DNA from 2 places in the Paraburkholderia sp. SOS3 genome. Region 2 is predicted to be linked to the other one. Evidence: riboswitches for the same ligand, from Rfam matches in the RefSeq annotation. Region 2 holds a riboswitch; the other holds the start of a gene.
The links. Region 2 has a riboswitch for cobalamin ahead of BTO02_RS31725 (CbtB domain-containing protein). Riboswitches for the same ligand answer to the same signal wherever they lie in the genome.
Positions count from the first base shown of each region.

Region 1 (6,637 bases), 430 kb from region 2:
TCGTCGGTCGTCTGCTCGGGGCGCACGAACCGGACGGCCTTGCTCATGATGTCGCGCACCGGCGTCGACTTCGACGAGCGGTCCATCAATACGACCTTGCGCGCATAGTCGCGCTCGGTGACGATGCCGGCGATCGCCTCGCCTTCCATGACGAGCAATGCGCCGATCTGCTTGTCAGCCATCAGTTTGAGTGCGTTGTAGACCGAATCCGACGCGGCGATCGTGTAGACGTTCTGGTCCGTCTTCGCTTTGAGTACTTGTGCAACGCGGGTCATAAAGCGGCTCCTTTCGCAGTGCAGCACACCGGGTGGCGGCTGTCGTCAGGGACTGGCCAATCCAGTATAGGCGGCAGTCGCGCGCACGGCGACGCTGCTTCGGTGCGACGTGCCACGTGGGATCCCGCACGCACGCGCCGATGCGGGTCGCTGCGACTGGATGCATGACGAATGGGTCTTCGCGTTTAGCGGTAAACTCCAGTTCCACACTATTTCCCCGGTCGTACTCGGGCTCTGTCAGACATCCGCTTAACGCCATGCCCACGTCTCACGATCCGTCGCCCGGCGACGATCCGCATACCCAGGAATGCGTTGCGCTCGAAGCGCAAGCCACGCTCCCTACCCGATACGGCACCTTTACCTCGTATGTGTTCCGCGTCACCGACGGCGACGCCGAACATGTCGCGCTCGTCATGGGCGACGTCGCGGGCAAGCAATCGGTGCTGACACGCCTGCACTCCGAATGCCTGACCGGCGACGTACTCGGCTCGTACCGCTGCGATTGCGGCGAACAGCTGGACCTCGCGCTGCGCTATATCGCGGCTGAAGGATGCGGCGTGCTGCTGTATCTGCGCGGCCACGAAGGGCGCGGCATCGGCCTGACGAACAAGATCCGCGCCTATGCGCTGCAGGAGCAGGGGCGCGACACGGTCGAAGCGAATCTCGACCTCGGCCTGCCCGACGATTCGCGCGAATACGATTCGGCGGCCGCCATTCTGCGTGTGCTCGAGGTCACGTCGGTGCGGCTGATGAGCAACAACCCCGAGAAGTTCGACACGCTCGCCAAACACGGCATTCCCGTGTGCGAGCGCGTGGCGCTTGCCATTCCGGTGCGTGAAGAGAACGAGCGGTATATCCGCACCAAGCAGGCGAAATTCGGCCACTACTTCGACGAGAACGAGTAGCCGCTTGCGCGACTTGCCGCGTGAGCGAACGCGACGGCCTACCGGAAGCGCGGGTCGCCGCGCACATACCACCTGACCAGAATCGCGAAAACAATAAGCCCCATGAGCTTGCCGAACAAAGTCGGCGGGTAAAGGCACAGTGCCAGGAAGCAGACCAGCCAGACGACCTCTGCTGCCGATATTTTTCGTGGTTCTTTCATTTCGTTATCCGGTTCTGTCACGTCGCATCCGGCCACCGGTTTTCGAACACGCAATCGGCGAGCGGCGCGCGCGTCGCCCAGCGCTCCATTTCAAGCATCGGTTCCGGGTAATACTCGTCGATCTGACCCACGCAGAGTATCGCAACCGGCTGTGCGCCGTCAGGCATGCCCAGCAGCGCCCGTACTTCCGCGGGATCGAACAGCGACACCCAGCCGATGCCGATGCCTTCCGCGCGCGCCGCGAGCCACATGTTCTGGATCGCGCACGACACCGAGGCGAGATCCATCTCGGGCAGCGTGCGTCGGCCGAAGACGTGCGCGTCGCGTCCGTCCATCAACGCGACAACCAGCACTTCGGCACAATCGCGCATGCCTTCCACCTTCAGCTTCATGAACTCGTCGCGCCGCTTGCCGAGCGCGTCGGCGGTCAGTAGCCGCTCGCGTTCGACCGCGTCTTGCAGCGCGGCGCGCAGCGCCGCATCGGTGATGCGCGCGATGCGCCACGGCTGCATGTAGCCGACGCTCGGCGCGTGGTGCGCGGCGTCGAGCAGGCGCTGCAGCACGGCGGGGTCGACGGGGCCGCGCACGAAGTGGCGCATGTCGCGGCGTTCGTAAATGGCGCGGTAGACCGCCGCGCGATCGGCGTCGTTAAAACGCGTTGCCATGGAATAGTGCCGCGGTGAAGGCCGGATTCGACGGCCAGTAGATGTGCATATAGGTTGCGACGATCGGGCCTGAGCGGTAGACCGCTTCGCCGGCCGCGTCCGACTGCGGACGCGTCGCATGCAGCACGGGCGTGAGCGGCGTGCTCACGTGCGAGTAGTGGAACGTGTGACCGGTCATCGTGCCGAGCGGGCTGTCGAGCTGCTGCATGCCGAGCGCCGTGAAGCGCGTGCGCATCTGCACGTGGCCGGGCAGCAGGCCTAGCATCGGCGTCGTCGTGCCGTCGGCGGCCGTCAGGCTTTCGAGCAGGTACAGCATGCCGCCGCATTCGGCGAACACCGGTTTGCCGGCGGCCGCATGCGCGCGCACCGAGCCGGCCGCGCGCGCAGTGCGCGCGAGCGTGGCCGCATGCAATTCGGGGTAGCCGCCGGGCAGATAGAGCGCAGTGGCAGTGTCCGGCACCGGTTCGTCGGCGAGCGGCGAAAAGAAGCTGACGCGCGCGCCGAGCGTGTCGAGCAACGCGAGATTCGCCGGGTAGATGAATGAGAACGCGGCGTCGCGCGCGACGGCAATGTGGGCGCCTTCGAGCAGGCGCGGCAGCGCTGCGGGTCGCGCGCCGCTGCCGGGCCGCAGCGGATCCGATGCCGGCACCGGCGCTTGCGTCGGCCCGAACTGCACGGCGGGCGGCAACCGGGCGAGCGGCGTGCAGGCGAGCGCGTCGGCGGCTTGATCGAGCCGCTTGTCGAGGTCGACGATCTCCGCGGCCTGGTGCAAGCCAAGATGCCGGTCCGGCAATTCGATGTCCGCGGCGCTTGCGATCGAGCCCATCCATTCGAGGCCGGGCGGCAGCGCGGCTTCGAGCATCTGCGCATGCCGCGTCGACCCGACGCGATTCGCGAACACGCCGCGCATGGGCACATCGTCGCGATAGTGTGCGAGTCCGAACGCGACGGCGCCGAACGTCTGCGCCATGGCTTTCGCCGAGATCACGGCGACCACGGGCACGCCGAACGCAGCCGCCAGATCCGCGCTGCTCGGCGTGCCGTCGTACAAACCCATCACCCCTTCGATCAGAATCAGGTCCGCTTGCGCGGCGGCCTGTGCGAGCAGTTCGCGGCACGCGGCCTCGCCGACCATCCACAGGTCGAGCGACAGCACGGGCGCGCCGCTCGCGCGTTCGAGAATCATCGGATCGAGAAAGTCGGGGCCGGTCTTGAACACGCGCACGCGGCGCCCTTGCCGGCGATGATGGCGCGCCAGCGCGGCCGTGATCGTCGTCTTGCCCTGGCCGGAGGCAGGTGCGCTGATAAAGAGCGCGGGGCACTGCGCCATCGTTCAGAACTCCACGCCGCGCTGCGCCTTCACGTGCTGCTCGCGATACGGATGCTTGATCGCGCGCATCTCGGTGACGAGATCGGCCGCCTCGACGAGCGCATCGGGCGCATGCCGCCCCGTGACGACCACATGCAGCATCCCGGGCCGCGCGGCAAGCACGCCCAGCACTTCGTCGAGCGGCAGATAGTCGTACTTGAGCACCGTGTTCAGCTCGTCGAGGATCACCATTTGATAGTCGCCGCTTTCGATCATTCGTCTGGCTTCGGTCCAGCCTTTGCGTGCGGTGGCGATATCGGCGTCGCGGTTCTGCGTATTCCACGTGTAGCCGTCGCCCATCGTGATGAACTCGCAGTTCGGCAGGCTGCCGAGGAAGTCGCGCTCGGACGTATGCAACGCGCCCTTGATGAACTGCACGACGCCGAGGCGCATGCCGTGACCGAGCACGCGCACGGCCATGCCGAACGCCGCCGTGCTCTTGCCTTTACCGGTGCCGGTATTGACGATCAGCAGACCTTTTTCGATGGTCGCTTCCGCCTGTTTCTTCTCATGGCCTTCGCGGCGGCGCTGGGTCATGCGCTGATGCGATTCGGGGTCGGTTTTCATTGAGCGTCCTGATGGTGTTGTCGATGCTGGGTGCGTTCACGACCGAACGTTGCATGCGCAACGGAATCGACAATGGCGATGGCGACGGTCACGCCGCCTTCGAATGCGCGTTTCGGCGCAACGAGCCGCCCTTGCGGGGCGGCGAGCAGGGCGCACGGTTCGCACACGCCGTCGACGCCGACGTGCGCGCGCACGGCGCGCGAGGGCGCCGAAGTCTGCCCCGCGAAAACCGAGGCTGCGTTCGCGATCTGCTCGCGCGAAAAGGCGTGCAGCGGCAGCGCATGACGCGCGCAGAAACCGGCGATGCCGGCTTCGCGAGCCTTGATGTCGACGGTCGCGACCGCGCGGACGTCGTCGATGGAATGCGGGCCGAGCGCGCTACGCACGGCCGCATCGATCTGTTCGACGCTCGCGCCGCGCTTGCAGCCGATGCCGACGACGAGCCGTTTCGGCCGTGCGGTTATCGCATGCCTCATCGCGCGCCGCCGTGATGCGTTGGACAACGAGGCGCGAGAAAAAGCGCGCGCAGATTGGCGGCGCGAGGTGCGGTCGTACAAGGAGCCGCGCCGGCAAGCGCGTAATGAAGACGTGTCATGCAATGCCACATAGCGTGCACGGCGGCGAGCGGTTGCTTAGCAGTTTGCAAAGCGGTTGCAAAGCCGTTGCTAGCGGTTGCGCCATGCGTGGGCGCCCGTATCCGTCCCCCGCGGAACCGGCGACTGGCGACCGTGACGTTCGCCCCCTTGCATCCGGCCGGTATCCGGGCTGACGGCCTCATGCGCTTCGCCTTCCCATCGGCGGACGGCCGAAAGTGGCATCGAAGCGCATGCGCGGACATGGAGTCCGCAGGCCGCTTACCGTTGGCGGGGACAGCACAGGTTGGGCGCGTGCAGCATGCAACCGCGCTTTCCTGTTTCCCGTTTAACCGCATGCGAGCACTACGCGCATAGGCGGCACCGGACGCGCGCATACGATAGCACATGAACGCATCGCCGCCAGGCACCGGGCGCATCGGCATACGTGGCCGATCGCCGCTCCCGGGCGCGAAAACCGAAGCTCGATGATCGGTTCGTTTCTTGACGCCTCCCCGCCCCGCGCCTACACTCGCAGCCACTTCTGGTGCTCGCGCGCGCCGTCCGGCGTGTGCAGTTAAACGGGAAACAGCGGGCCTGAACCTGTCGAATGCGGCTGCCGCGTAGCGGCTTCAGGTCAACCTGTGCTGCCCCCGCAACGGAAGGCGAGCGCATCGCGGTTGCCGCGGTGCAGAGCCGGCTTCGAGGTCCGCGCGCAAGGCCGCGCGGGCAGAAAAACCACTGCGCGAGAAACTGTTCACTCGCGTGGGAAGGTGAAGCGGCGCTCTCGCCAGCCCGGATACCGGCCGGAAGACCAGGGTTGATGCCGCGGGGTTGCGGCGTTCCGTCCACTTCTTCGCGTGCTCGATGTCGCTCCTTGTGTCGTACATCGCGCCGCGTTCACATCGTAAAGTCGCCATGCAAACCCAGATGCGCAAAATTCCTGTGACGATCGTCACGGGCTTTCTCGGCAGCGGCAAAACCACGCTGCTACGCCATATTCTCCGGCACGCCGGCGGACTGCGGGCCGCTGTGATCGTCAACGAGTTCGGCGAACTCGGCATCGACGGCGAAATCTTCAAAGGCTGCGGCATCGGCTGCGACGACGAAGGCCGCGAAATCGAAGGCCAGCTGTACGAGCTCGCGAACGGCTGTCTGTGCTGCACCGTGCAGGAGGAATTTTTTCCCGTCATGGAAAAGCTCGTCGAGCGCCGCGACCAGATCGACCACGTGCTGATCGAAACGTCGGGCCTCGCGCTGCCCAAGCCGCTCGTGCAGGCGTTCAACTGGCCGTCGATCAGGAATAGCTTCACCGTCGATGCGGTGGTGACCGTCGTCGACGGGCCGGCCGTTGCGAGCGGCCAGTTCGCCGAAAATCCGCTCGCTGTCGACGCGCAGCGCAAAGCCGATCCGAATCTCGATCACGAGTCGCCGCTGCACGAGCTGTTCGAAGACCAGCTGTGCGCGGCGGACCTCGTCATTCTGAACAAAACCGATCTGCTCGACGACGCGCGAGCGCAAGCGGTCGAAGCGACCATTCGCGAAGAGATTCCGGCGCAAGTCAAAGTGGTGCGCGCGCAGAACGGCCAGCTCGATCTGCATGCGCTGCTCGGGCTCGAGTCCGCGTCGGAAGAAACGATTCACCTGCGCCACGATCATCATGGCTCGGCCGATGACCCCGACCACGTCGACCACCATCACGACGAGTTCGATTCGGTGGTGGTCAGCGCATACGCGCCGTCGCGCGAAGCAATGATCGCCGCGCTGCAACGCGTGGTCGAGCAGCATACCGTGTATCGCGTCAAAGGCTTCGCGGCGCTGCCGGACGCGCCGATGCGTCTCGTGATCCAGGGCGTCGGGCGCCGTTTCGACAGCTATTTCGATCGCCGCTGGCGGCCGCAGGAGCAGCAGGGCGACGCGACCGCGAGCCCGCACGCGAGCCGTTTCGTGATGATCGGCGAGGACCTCGAGCAAGCGGTATTGCAGCGCGCGCTCGACGAAGCGCTGCGCATGCACGCGGCCCAACAGGCTTGACAAGGCTGCCCGCGCGCCACCGCGCGTGCGGGCGCCACTCACACGAGGCG
Region 1 covers NZ_CP018812.1:2,197,410-2,204,046, reverse strand. Annotated here, with positions in the region: gene BTO02_RS29975 (CBS domain-containing protein) at 1-275, opposite strand, end outside; gene ribA (GTP cyclohydrolase II) at 533-1,180, shown strand; gene BTO02_RS29965 (hypothetical protein) at 1,219-1,380, opposite strand; gene bluB (5,6-dimethylbenzimidazole synthase) at 1,398-2,045, opposite strand; gene BTO02_RS29955 (cobyrinate a,c-diamide synthase) at 2,029-3,375, opposite strand; gene cobO (cob(I)yrinic acid a,c-diamide adenosyltransferase) at 3,379-3,981, opposite strand; gene BTO02_RS29945 (cobalamin biosynthesis protein) at 3,978-4,457, opposite strand; cobalamin riboswitch at 4,716-4,957, opposite strand; gene cobW (cobalamin biosynthesis protein CobW) at 5,472-6,587, shown strand.
Region 1: it holds a riboswitch for cobalamin, as region 2 does, so the genes downstream of both, BTO02_RS29945 (cobalamin biosynthesis protein) here and BTO02_RS31725 (CbtB domain-containing protein) in region 2, are expected to answer to the same signal.

Region 2 (6,637 bases):
GGCGCTGTGCGGCAAGGTCCAATGCACGCTCGCGACGAGCGCACCCGCGATCGGCGAAACGATCAGCGGATTTTTCGCGAGCGAGCGCAGCACCTTCAAACCGAGCTTGTGCGGCGCACGCTCGGTCTGCAACCCGACTTCGATCAGCACGATCGCGAAAGCAAACAGCACACAAGCGACGATGATCGTCGCGATCGTCGTCGGCGTGAGGCTCGCGTTGCCGAATACGATCAACGCAAGCGGAAAGCCGATGTAACCGGTATTCGGGTACGACGCCGCGATCGCATCGACGCTCGCGTCCGCAAGATGCCGGCCTTGAAAGAGCCGCACGATCAGCACGCCAATGAACAGCACCGCGCACGCAACCGAAAACGTCGCCACGAAACCCGGCTGGTCGAGTTGGCGCCAGGTGGAATGGGCCATGATGTCGAACAGCAGCGCGGGCAGCGCGAGCCACACAACGAAACGGTTCAGTTCGGAAGCGGCGGTCGGGCCGAGCAGATTGCGCCGCCGGCAAACGAAGCCGGCGAAAATCAACGCGAAGACAGGAATCAGGATTTCGAGCGTGGACAACATCGGGACATGCACATCAGCCAGTCGGAAGGCCGCTAGCGTAAACGCGATCAACGATACAATCCAATGCTGATTGAATTGCTCAACGATACTTTTTTTGCATCATGGTCGATGTCAAGCCGCTCCGCTATTTCGTCACCCTCGCCGAGACGCGCCATTTCGGCCGCGCCGCCGCGCGGCTCAATCTGTCGCAACCGCCGCTGAGCCGTCAGCTTGCGGCGCTCGAAGCCTCGCTAGGCGTCACGCTGATCGAGCGCAACTCGCGCAGCGTCACGCTGACCGCCGCGGGCGCGCGCTTCTACGCCGACGCGAAAGCGATTCTCGCCGCCCTCGATCAGGCGGGCCGCAATGCGCGCGCCGCGGTGCTCGGCGAGCGTGGCGAACTGTCGATCGGATTTACGATGTGCGCGGCTTACAGTGTGTTGCCTACTTACGCGCGCAGTTACGGCGCGGCTTTTCCCGATGTCGCGCTGAATCTGCGGGAAATCGTCTCGAACGATCTCGCGCCGCAGGTGCTCGACGGGCAACTCGATGCGGCGATCATGCTGTCGGGCGCGCCGCCGCATGGGCTTGCCGCACGCACTGTGCTGACCGAACCGCTGTGCGTCGCGCTGCCGCGCCGGCATCGGCTTGCCCGCGCGAGGCGGGTGTCGATTGCGCAGCTTGCGCATGAGCCATTCGTCATCGCCGCGCGCGAAGTCGGCGAAGGGCTGCATACGACCATCGTCGAGCATTGCCGCACGGGTGGCTTCGAGCCCGACGTGCGCTTCGAGGTGCGTTTGCAGCAGACAGTCCTGAGTCTTGTCGATGAAGGCGCCGGCGTCGCGCTCGTGCCCGCGTCGATGCAACGCGCGCAACTGGCGGGGGTGACGTTCAAACCGCTTGCGCAGGCACCGTCGATCTCTCAGGTGCTCGTATGGCTGTCGACGAACCGGAACCCCTGTCTTGCGCGGTTTCTCGAACTGGTCGAACAGGGCCCCGACAAAAACGGCCTGCACGCGTTTGCCGTGCAGGCCGCAGAAGCGAGATAGCGTGCTCTGTGCTTTAACCCAAGCCACCCGTTCAACCCGCGAGGCGCCGCTGCGGCCGAGCGGCGCGCGACACGCGCTGCAAGCGTTCGGCGAATGCTCCGAACAGCAAGCCGAGCGCCGTCCACAACACGGCCTGCATGCCGAGTGCGGCAACACGGAACTTCCACAGCACGACCGCCGGAAACGCGGCCGGCACCTCGTTGATCTCCGGCAAACCGGCTTGCACGGCCGCGATAATCGCAATGAATACGAGCCCCGCGAGGATCGACCCGTTCCATACGCCGAAGCGTGCAATCGCGCGGCGGCGCACCTTCATCGAAAACACGAGCGCGGTCAGCGAAATGACGATCATCAGGAAGTACAACCCGGTGCGATAGCCGATTGTCTGCGGGTCGCCGACCGACGGCGGGTTTGGCGGATACTTGAGCGCCGGCACGATCGCAATCGCCATGAATGCGCCGAGCGCGAGCCATGCGGACAGTTCGCGCACACTGAGCTTTTTGGCGCGGCCGTAAAAATACGCGAAGGTCAGCGCAAAGAGCCCGCCCACTGCGGCCCCATACACGACCACACCGGTGAAGAGACCGAGCCCTGCCTGGGTGCCGCGGCTCACGAGTTCAGGCTCCGGTGCTTCGCCCTTCGCCGCGTCGGCTTTTTCCTCGAATGAAATGGCCTGATCGACCTGCGGCTCACCGGCCACGCGTGCCAGACCGAACGTGAGCAACCCCGCGGCGATGCCCGCGAGCATCCCGCGCACCAGCAATTTACCTACCATGGTTCGCTCCTGCGTCAGTGGCAGGGGAAGCCGAGCAGATGGCGGCCGTCGTGCACGAATTCGTGCACGTACATGCCGGGGATCAGCGATGTCGCGCCCTCTTCCGCGCCGACGAAATAGAGCGCAAGCAACAGCAGCAGGCCGCCGAAGACAACCCACGGCAATAATTCGCGCAGCGGAATGGGGGTGGGCTCGGCGGCGGGTTCGAGTGTGTCGAGCGGCTTGAAAACTGCGTCGGACATGACGGATATCTCCCTGGGGTTACGCGCCCCGATAGACGATTGCAGAAAAGGCACGAAGCTGGGTCTGACTTCCGGACCAACGATGTGGCCGATTACAGTGGCGCGACCGCGCCGGACTTGCACCGGCTTCCGCGCTTCGAGTAGCGCTCATTCTACGCGCTAAACTGTGCGACCCCCGAGAGCTTTTCGCGGGCCGCGCAAAACAGCGCACCCTGCGCATGCAGATGCACATGGAACGACATGCAGACACGTCTCTGGTTGGTCAGCCACGCGTCGACCGCGGCACAACGCAGCGCGACGTTCGCAGACACGAACGAGCCGCTCGATGCGCGCGGTCTCGCCGAAGCGAACGCCTTCGCTCAGCGCGTGCGCTTCGCACTCGACGGCGTGGACGAAGTACGCGTGCTGACCAGTCCTGCAGCGTGCGCGCGCGACACGGCTCGGGCGTTCGGCTTCGATGCCACCGTTGCCACCGAGCTTGCCGATACGGACTACGGCGAATGGCAACGCATGCGCGTCGCCGAGATCGCGACGCAGGCGCCGCAGGCCCTGGACGCGTGGCTGCGCGATCCTGCTGCAGCGCCGCCGCGTGGCGAGTCGTTCGAAGCGGTTCTGGCACGCGTCGGCGCATGGCTCGACGCGCTAGCGAGCAATGACCCGGCCGGTCGCGCGGTCGTCGCCATTACACATGCGGCCGTGCTGCGCGCGGCGCTCATCCATGTGCTGCACGCGCCGCCCGCCGCATTCACGCAAATCGAAATTGCGCCGCTCACAACGATCGGGCTGCGCAGTTCGAAGCGCGGCTGGACGTGGTGGCCTCATGCGCAAGCGAATCCGCACCCGTAACGCAAAAAACGCCTGACACGCAGTGCGCCTTGTCCAAAGGGCCGACAGACGATTCGGTCAATGTCGCTTCAGACGGCGCGCCCGTATCGTCGCGCACCACCTCGCAAGCCGGCGGCTGCGCGCATCGCGGAAAAACCCGCTTCAACCGGGCTTATCGTCTCCGCCGCTCATTCGCGGTATCAGCGAATCGCTTGGCCGCGCAATATCGAGCACCTTGCGCGCCGACTGGATGCCAACTACCGGCAAACCCTCGGCATCGAGCATGCCGATCTGCGCAAGCACGGTCGCCTGATCCCAATACACATGCAGGTTGTCGATCTTGTCGCCGCGAAAGCAGATCACCGCGACCATCGCGACTTCGAAGTATTTGCCCGTCGGTGCGACGCCGGGCAGCATCCAGTGCATCTCGCACGTGTGCGTACAACGAAACACGAATTCGTCGACGATCCGGTCGACGCCGACCGTAAACGACACCGGCACATGCTGCGCGTCGGGTGGAAACGAATGCATGAACTCTTCGATATAGAAGCGCTTGAGTTCCTCGTGGCCGACACCCCCGGTCATCGTCGGCACGTCGTTGAAGTAGGGATCGTCGACCATCGTCGCCATCACGGCCTCGGCGTCGCGCGTGACGTACTTGTGATACGAGTGCCGCTTCCATACGCGTTCGATGGCATAGATCGGCCCCATCGTCTTCTTGAGCAGCGACAACGAACGCGAATACGACAACGCCGCCGACGGACGGTCGAATTCGGGGCCGGGCACGGTAAACGACTCGCCGCAGTCGTATTCGTGGATCGTGACCCCCGGCTTGTACTCGAACGCCGCGCGAATCTTGCCGCGCACGAGCACGTCGTGCGCCGACGAAATGCGCCCCGACAGATGCAGCACCACCGGGCAGCGCAGACGGCGCGCCTCGCCGAGGTGAGCTTCGAGCGCCGCGCCGCAGTAGCCGACCGCACAGTCGACGTCGGTATGCGCTGCCGCGAGCACCGCGAGCGTACCGCCGGGTCCAAAGCCGAGCACGCCGACCTTGCCGTCCTGCGCCGGATGTTCGCGCAATGCTTCGAAGGTCGAATTGATGTCGTCGATCGCATGATCGATCTCGAGAAGCCGGTTACGTTCGCGTGCGAGCGCGGCGTCGCCGCCGTAACGGTCGAACGACTTGCGCGGCGAGAGCCGCCAGTAAAGATCGGGCACGACGACCACGTAACCTTCTTCGGCATAACGCCGCGCCATCGCTTTGATGGGCTCGTCGATGCCATAGTCGTCGTGCAGCAGCACGAGCCCCGGCGCCGGTCTATGCGCGGGCAATGCGAGATAGCCTGTGAAACTCCGGCCATGGCTCGCGGCAATTTCAATCAAATCGTCCATCGTCCATCTTGTTGTCACACCGGCCTGTAATGTGTGAAAGCCCGTCGTATGGAGAACGTGCAGACAAAGCACTTATTCCAGCCGTCATCGATCGGAAAGCAAAAAACATTCGGGCATCGCATCGGCGCGTTCTCGCGCTAATTCAGTGCATCGCTGATTTCGCGCACTGCTGCGGTGCAATACAAAAGTCGTGACCGGCGCGCCAAATGCCTTGCCGGACAAGGAATTGCCGCTTTGCTGCTCAATGGCACGACCGTTGCTTTAAGCGGTGAGTTGCCTGCAAAGACGCGGGCGGCGCAAGCGGAACCAACGTTCGCCATCGGCGAACGCGATCCGCGCAAGATACGGCCGCAAACGCCCGCAACAGAGCAACGCATGAAGCGGAGTTTCGGCAGACAACAGTCGGGCAATGGCGTTCGACGTGCGCTGCATCGGGTTTCGCCCCCCGCTGCGCGATACCTCGGCAGAACGGACATCATGAGCAAACCCCGACTCGTCGTCATCGGCAACGGCATGGCCGGCATTCGCACGCTCGAAGAACTGTTGACGATCGCCCCCGATCAATACGACATCACGGTCTTCGGCGCCGAACCTCACCCGAACTACAACCGCATCCTGCTGTCGCCAGTACTGGCCGGCGAGCAGAGCTTCAACGACATCGTGCTCAATCCGCTCGAGTGGTACGAGCAGAACGGCATTCATCTGCACCTGGGCAAGACCGTCGAGAAGATCGACCGCGTGCGCCGCAAGGTGATCGCCACCGACGGCACCGAGGCGCCGTACGAGCGTCTGCTGATCGCGACCGGTTCGACGCCGTTCATCCTGCCAGTGCCCGGCAACACGCTCAAGGGCGTGATCAGCTATCGCGACATCTACGATACGCAGACGATGATCGACACGGCTGCGGTGAAACGTCATGCCGTCGTGATCGGCGGCGGCCTGCTCGGGCTCGAGGCCGCCAACGGTCTGAAGCTGCGCGGCATGGAGGTGACCGTCGTGCACCTCGCCGACACCTTGCTCGAACGGCAGCTCGATGCGACCGCGGGGCGCCTCCTGCAGCGCTCGCTCGAAGCACGCGGCCTCAGGTTTCTGCTCAGCAAGGCGACCGCGGAAATCGCGGGCAACGAAGCAGGCGAAGTGACCGGCGTGATCTTCAAGGACGGCGACGCGATTCCCGCGGACCTCGTCGTGATGGCAGCAGGCATCCGCCCGAATACCGCTCTCGCGGAAGCAGCGGGCCTCTACTGCAATCGCGGCATCGTCGTCAGCGATGCGCTGCAGACCTACGATCCGCGCATCTACGCGGTCGGCGAATGCGTAAGCCATCGCGGCATCGCGTACGGCCTTGTCGCGCCGCTCTTCGAACAGGCCAAGGTCGCGGCGAACCATCTCGCGCTGATGGGCATCGGCAGCTACAAAGGATCGGTGCTGTCGACGAAGCTGAAGGTAACCGGTATCGACCTCTTTTCCGCGGGCGATTTCATGGGCAGCGAGGGCACCGAGGAAATCGTGCTGTCCGATCCGGCGGGCGGCGTCTACAAGAAACTCGTGATCAAGGACGACCAGCTCGTCGGCGCATGCCTGTATGGCGACACCGCCGACGGCGCCTGGTACTTCAGGCTGCTGCGCGAAGGCCGCAAGCTCGGCGAGCTGCGCGACCACATCATGTTCGGCGAATCGAGCGTCGGCGATGCGGGCGTGCAGGGACAAAGCCGCGCCGCCGCGATGGCCGACAGCGACGAAGTGTGCGGCTGCAACGGCGTATGCAAAGGCACGATCGTCAAGGCCATCACCGA
Region 2 covers NZ_CP018812.1:2,623,143-2,629,779, forward strand. Annotated here, with positions in the region: gene BTO02_RS31710 (AEC family transporter) at 1-576, opposite strand, end outside; gene BTO02_RS31715 (LysR family transcriptional regulator) at 678-1,604, shown strand; gene BTO02_RS31720 (CbtA family protein) at 1,636-2,379, opposite strand; gene BTO02_RS31725 (CbtB domain-containing protein) at 2,394-2,621, opposite strand; cobalamin riboswitch at 2,661-2,805, opposite strand; gene BTO02_RS31730 (histidine phosphatase family protein) at 2,862-3,467, shown strand; gene BTO02_RS31735 (dienelactone hydrolase family protein) at 3,609-4,841, opposite strand; gene nirB (nitrite reductase large subunit NirB) at 5,319-6,637, shown strand, end outside.